2 regions of the Brevibacterium sp. FME37 genome follow, and region 1 is predicted to be linked to the other one. Evidence: predicted binding sites of a transcription regulator. Region 1 holds the regulator's gene; the other holds the start of a gene.
What was found. Region 1 encodes HspR, which represses chaperone genes until heat shock. Its sites were predicted from a motif close to AAGTTGAGTCNNNNNGACTCAACTT; they were not measured.

Region 1 (3,416 bases):
TCGGCGTCGAGCAGTACGGTGAAGTCGGCGACGAGTTCGATCCGCGACTGCACGAGGCACTCATGCAGCAGCCATCGGACGACGTCGAGACTCCGACCGTCTTCCTGGTCATGCAGCCGGGCTATCGCATGGGTGAGCGCGTCATCCGTGCGGCACGCGTCGGCGTGCAGCAGCCGGAAGACTGAGAACCACACCCTCGCCGAGGTGGTCCCACCACCGTGGAACCACCTCGGCGGCGGTCCGGATCACCCGGGATGACAATCCCGGGGTTGCGGATTGTGAGGAGACAATTGAATACACTGATGAAGAAGACACGGAAGGAGGTGCCAGGTGAATACCGGTCCTCAGAATGATTGGTTCGAAAAGGACTTCTACAAGACCCTCGGCGTCTCCAAAGATGCTTCCGACGCAGAGATCAAGAAGGCCTACCGCAAGCTGGCACGCAAGTACCACCCGGATGCCAACCCCGGCGACTCCAAGGCTGAAGACAAGTTCAAGGAGCTCGGCCAGGCGCATCAGGTGCTCTCTGACAAGGAATCTCGCGCCCAGTATGACCAGGTCCGCGCCATGGGCGGCGGAGCCAGGTTCACCGGTTCCGGTGGGCCAGCAGGTGGAGCCAGCGGCGGATTCGACGACGTATTCTCCGACCTCTTCGGCGGAGGCGGACGGACACGGACCCGCTCGCCCTACGGCGGAGGCGGGGGAGACGTGCCCCCAGATCTCGCTGACCTTCTCAACGGCTTCGGCGGAGGAGGCTACGGCGGTGGCGGTTTCGGCGGCGGCTATTCGCCACCGACCAAGGGCGGGGACATCAAGTCCAACACCACCCTGTCGTTCACGGAAGCCATCAACGGTGCCTCGGTGAAGCTGAACATGCCAGGCGGAAAGCCCCTGACCGTGCGCACGCCGATCGGCGTCAAAGACGGACAGAAGATCCGACTGGCAGGCAAGGGCAAGAAGAGCCCCAACGGCGGTGAAGCCGGTGACGTGATCCTGACGATCAAGGTCAAGCCGCACCCTGTCTTCACCCGTGACGGCGACAACCTGCGGATGGACCTGCCGGTGAGCTTCGACGAGGCCGCACTCGGCGCCGAGGTCAAGGTGCCGACGCTTGACGGTATGCCGGTGACGATGAAGATCGCCCCGGGCACACCATCGGGTCGGACCATGCGCCTGCGCGGCAAGGGTGTGAAATCGAAGAAGGGCACCGGCGACCTGCTGGTGACCGCGGAGATCGTTGTCCCGCAGAACCTGTCGAAGGACGCCAAGGAAGCGGTCGAGTCGTTCCGCTCGGCGACCGAGAACGAGGACCCGCGCGACGGTCTGCTCGACAAAGCCAAGGCCAGTTGAGGTGGTGAAGCGTGATGCACATATCGACCAGTGCAGCGGTATACGTCATTTCGGTGGCGGCGGACCTCGCAGGAATGCACCCGCAGACGCTGCGGCAGTATGACCGTCTGGGTCTCGTCACCCCCGAGCGCACGGCCGGCAGAGGCCGACGGTACTCGGGGCGAGACATCGCCAAACTTCGGCTGATCCAGCAACTTTCCCAGGACGAGGGCGTGAACCTCGTGGGTATCAAGAAGATCATCGACCTGCAGAACCAGGTCGATGCGCTCAAGTCCCGGAACGAGGAGCTGGAGACCGAAGTCAGGTCTCGGATGTCAGCGAAGGAACGCGAAGCTCGTGTCTTCGCTGCCGGCACTGCTGGTGACGTCGTCTCGATCTCGCGTGGCAGGCGGCCCCGGGGTCGGCCCGAGCCGGGTGCGATGGTTCTCTACAACAGGTTCAGACGCCGGTAAGCAACTGAGATTGGAGGCTGCCCGCGGCGCAGCCTCTTGTAGTCGACGCCGGCATTCGTCACTACACCGACCGTGCTGTGCCAGAATGTCGTTCATGGACGAAACTGACAAGCTCAAAAGTGCCGCGGACTCGGCCGACGACGCGGCCCAAGAAGCTGCGGACAGCAAGTGGTTCGAACGGGTTGCGCGAGCTGGTTTCGTCGCGAATGGAATCGTGCACATCATCCTCGGAGCCACCGCGGTTGCCGTTGGACTCGGTCGCGGTGGCGAGGCGGATCAATCGGGTGCGGTCCAACAGATGGCCGCACAGCCGTTCGGCATGGTGCTCATCGTCCTGTGCCTGATCGGCTGTGGGCTGATGGCCCTCTGGTGTGTGTTCAACGCCTTCTTCGGTTCCGCCTCTCTGCGCGGAGCCGGCACGAATGCCCCTCAGCATCGGCAGGGACGCCGCAGATGGGTCGAATTCATCAAAACGATCGGTTCCGCTGTTGCCTATGCCGCAGTTGCCCTGACGTTCGCCCAGTCCGTCATCGGCGGCGGATCTGATTCAGGCAAGACCAGCTCTCAGGCATCGACGACCCTGGCGAAGGCCCCGGGCGGCCTGTACATCCTCGCAGCGATCGGGGTTGTGATCGTCATGATCGGCATCGGTTTCTGTATCGCCGGGATCCGCCTCAAATGGATGGACGAGCTGCGGATGCCACGTAAGGCTCCGGTGAGCACGCTGCTGATTGCCACTGGCATCATCGGATATTTGGGCAAAGGCGCGACGCTGCTGGCAGTCGGAGCGCTCGTCGTCGTCTCGGCGATGACCGGTGACCCCGAAGAGTTCACGGGAATTGACGGAGCGCTCAAAGCGATGCGCGACCAGCCGTTCGGCACTGTGCTCATGCTCGCTGTGGGTGCTGGTCTTGTGCTCTACGGAGTCTTCCTCAGTCTGCGTGCTCGGTACGACCGGATGGATTGATGCCTCGGGCACGGCACATCGGCACAATTCCTTATGCCGGGAAATAGCCGCCCAACAGGGATGTCCGAACGTGAATGCAAGAAGAGTGCGAACCCTCCACGGGCTCGCACTCTTCTTACATTGTCATCGCCGCTGCGACGGCCGACTTATCAGATCGCTGAAGGATCCTCGACGGCCTTCTTGCGACGCATGGTCATGGTGACTGCGGCTCCACCGATGAGGAGGAGAGCAGCTCCGCCGACGAGGCCGGTCAGCTCGGTACCGGTGCGAGGCAGGTCGCCGCCACCGTTTCCGTTGCCGTCATCATCGCCGCCGTTACCGCCGTCTGCGTTGCCGTCTTCATTGCCATCTTCGTTTCCGTCGCTGCCGCCGGCGTTGGCGTCATCGCTGACGGTGAAGGCTCCGGTGAGCTCGTCGTCGCCACAGGTGACGGTGACGTCGTAGTCGCCGAGGTAGGCCGATGGGTCATTGGCAGAGGTGCCGTAGACGTTGACGGAGGCATTGCCCTCGTCATCGGCCTTGACGGTGTTGTCGTAGGCGGTGACGTTCGAGTTGCCCTTGGGGGTGACGAGGTAGTGAACGTCCGAGCCTGGCTCGCAGTTCTCGACTGCAAGGGTGACACCCTTGTTCTCCACGACGAAGTCAGC
Region 2 (3,416 bases), on a different contig from region 1:
GGAGCAGAACAGACCGATCTTCACACCCGGTGTCGCGAACCGAGCCGACTGCGCCGCCACCGCCAGGTCGCAGCTGGCGACAAGCTGGCACCCTGCCGCCGTCGCCACGCCTTGGACCTGGGCAATGACCGGCTGCGGGATCGACTGAATGAGCTGCATCAGCTGTGAACAGACGGCGAAGGTCTCCTGCTGCACTTCCAGCTTCGCCCCGCTGATCTCCTTGAGATCATGGCCGGAGCTGAAGACGTGTCCTGCGGTGGCCAGGATGACCGCACGGATATCGGTGCGCCGCCCCACCTCGGCGAGGGTGTCGATGAGCTCATTCATCACCGAACGCGACAGCGCGTTCCGAGTCTCCGGTTCGTTGATCACAATCGTCGCGACCGCGTCGTCGCAGTGTGAGAATACAATTGAGTCAGACATAACAGCATTCTGCCAAAATATCGTTGGTCCGGCGCGGAAATCTGAGAGGGATTTCTTTCGAAGTCCTTGCAAGGTGCCCCTCGAGCAGACGATGTTCTCTGACATCGATGCCAATGCTGCGGTGCGCGGCACATGCCACCCAGACCGAGGAGACGGCCATGACGACCCTGCTGATGATCATCGGATTCGGCGCCGCGACCAGCGTGGTCGTTGGCCTGGGACAGAAGCTGCGCCTCCCCTGGCCTGCACTTATGGTCGTCATCGGCATCGCCGGCGCCTTCATCCCCACATTCGCCGACATCACCATCGAACCCGAACTCATCTTGCCCCTGTTCCTGCCGCCCCTCCTGTTCGCGGCCGCACAGAAGACCTCCTGGGCTCTCTTCGCCATCCGCTGGCGCACGATCCTGGGCATGGCCGTCGCGCTCGTCGGGGTCACGGTGGCAGCCGTGGCCGGGACCGCTGTCCTCCTGATCCCCGGAATCACCATCGCCGCCGCGGTGGCACTGGGAGCCATGCTCGCCCCACCCGACCCTGTCGCCGTCGATGCGGTCGCTGGAACCGTGTCGATACCTCGGCGAATCATGTCCACGCTGCAGAGCGAGGGACTGTTCAACGATGCTGCCTCCCTGGTGATCTTCCAGACCGCGATGGCCGCGGCCATGTCCGGCACCGAGGTGAACTTCGGACATCTGGCTCTGTCCTTCCTGCTTTCCGCTGTCGTCGCCATCACCGTCGGCCTCGTCGTCGTGTTCGTCGTGTGGTGGGTGATGGAGAAGATCGACCACACGATCGCCCGGTCCTCGCTGATGCTGATGCTGCCCTTCGGGGTCTACCTCATCGCCGAACACCTCCACGCCAGCGGCGTCATCGCCGTCGTCGTGGCTGCGCTCGAGGTGCGCCGGCGCGATGTCGAAGGCAACTCCGCCGAGCGCGTCACCCAGGCATCGACGTGGCAGGTCCTCGAGATGCTCATCACCGGCATCGCCTTCGGCCTCATCGGCCTCGACCTGCGCATGGTCGTCGAATCCGAACATGCCGACCTAGGCCGGGCCGTTCTCGTCGGTCTGGGCATCGCGGTCATCGTCATCGCAGTGCGATTCGGCTGGCTGCTCATCGGGACCGTCCTGGAGAACAAGAGCAGAGAAGACGATCCGGATGCGGCGCCGTTGAACATCAGGGATGCCACGTTGATGACCTGGGGTGGGATGCGCGGATTGGCCACGATCGCACTGGCCCTGTCGATTCCGGCGACCACCGCGGCCGGCGAACCGTTCCCCGGCCGTTCCTACATCCTCGTCGCGGCAGCCTTGATCCTGCTGGTCACCTTGGTGCTGGCGGGGCTCACCTTCCCCACTATCGTCAACGTCCTCGGCATCGACGATGAGGCGGAGAAGGAACGCCAAGCCACGAAGGACATCGCGGCGCGGGCGTACAAGGCGGCCCTCCACCAGATCAAGAACGACGACTCCCTGCCCGATGAGGTTGCCGAACCATTGCGAGCCAGGTTCAAGGTCCTGTATGCCCAGCTGCTGGGAACCTCAGATGATCAGGCGAGTTCTGAACAGGCGACGACGCTGCGGGAGCACCGGGAGGTCATGGCGAAGGTGCAGACCAAGGCACTGCAGTCCGCCCGCACGGAAGTGCTCAAGGCCCGACGCGAACGCGGTACCGATCCGGAGATCGCCGACAGGGTGCTGCGTCGGTTCGATCTCCAGTCCGTTTTGCTGCGGTGACGCGGGCGCTACGGGGCAGCATCGCGATGTGCGTGCCGTGAGACGCGTGCTGAGGTGACGTCGATTCTCTGAATATTCTAAAGTTGAGTGGAATAGACTCAACTTTGTTGGTGTTGAACTCTTCGAGAGCAATTACTGTTCACGGAACACTTGTGAAGGAGATGCGCATGGACGCACAGATGACAACCAAATCACGCGAGACACTGCAGTCAGCGATCAACGACGTCGTGGCCAGGCGGAACAATCAGGTCGAACCTGCCCACTTGGTCGCAGCACTGCTGGATCAGCCGGACTCGCTGGCCTCGAACCTGGTGACGAAGGTCGGTGCCGATCCGCGGACCGTCCTGACCGCGGTCCGCAAGACTATCGACGACCTTCCCACAGTCAGCGGGCAGACCGTCGCCCAGCCGGGACTCTCCCGCTCCGGCCTCGAGATGATGAACCTCGCGCAGGAGGAGATGACGAGCCTCGGCGATCAGTTCGTCTCGACCGAGCACCTGCTGCTCGCGGCTGCCGCAGGCAAGGACGGCGCAGGTGAGGCGCTGCGTCACAGCGGTGCCGATCGTGATGCCCTGCTGGCGACACTGCCCGAACTGCGCGGCGGCAAGAAGGTCACCTCGGAGAACCCCGAGGACACGATGCAGTCTCTGGAGAAGTTCGGCGTCGACCTCACCGCCACGGCCCGGGAGGCCAAACTCGACCCGGTCATCGGACGCGACAAGGAGATCCGACGGGTCATCCAGGTCCTGTCGCGCCGGACGAAGAACAACCCGGTCCTCATCGGCGAACCCGGCGTCGGCAAAACGTCCGTTGTCGAAGGACTGGCCCAGCGGATCGTGGCCGGCGACGTGCCTGAGTCACTGCGCAACAAGACCGTGATCAGCCTGGACCTGTCAGCCATGGTCGCCGGTGCGAAGTACCGCGGCGAATTCGAAGAGCGGTTCAAGGCCGTCCTCGAGGAGGTCAAGAACGCCGATGGCCAGATCATCACGTTCATCGATGAGCTCCACACAGTCGTCGGTGCCGGCGCCACCGGAGACTCCGCCATGGATGCGGGCAATATGCTCAAGCCGATGCTCGCCCGCGGTGAACTCCGCCTCGTCGGTGCCACCACCCTCGATGAGTACCGCGAGAACATCGAGAAGGACCCGGCCCTGGAACGCAGATTCCAGCAGGTCTACGTGGGCGAACCCAGTGTCGAGGACACGGTCGCGATCCTGCGCGGACTCAAGGAACGCTACGAGGCCCACCACAAGG

Region 2: the regulator HspR is predicted to act here: its motif matches at 2,240-2,264, upstream of clpB (ATP-dependent chaperone ClpB).

The regions. Positions count from the first base shown of each region.
Region 1 covers NZ_JABUYE010000004.1:88,144-91,559, forward strand. Annotated here, with positions in the region: gene INT29_RS06450 (nucleotide exchange factor GrpE) at 1-185, shown strand, start outside; gene INT29_RS06455 (DnaJ C-terminal domain-containing protein) at 331-1,350, shown strand; gene INT29_RS06460 (heat shock protein transcriptional repressor HspR) at 1,365-1,802, shown strand; gene INT29_RS06465 (DUF1206 domain-containing protein) at 1,897-2,769, shown strand; gene INT29_RS06470 (hypothetical protein) at 2,919-3,416, opposite strand, start outside.
Region 2 covers NZ_JABUYE010000007.1:69,781-73,196, forward strand. Annotated here, with positions in the region: gene INT29_RS10100 (enoyl-CoA hydratase) at 1-423, opposite strand, end outside; gene INT29_RS10105 (Na+/H+ antiporter) at 582-2,159, shown strand; gene clpB (ATP-dependent chaperone ClpB) at 2,327-3,416, shown strand, end outside.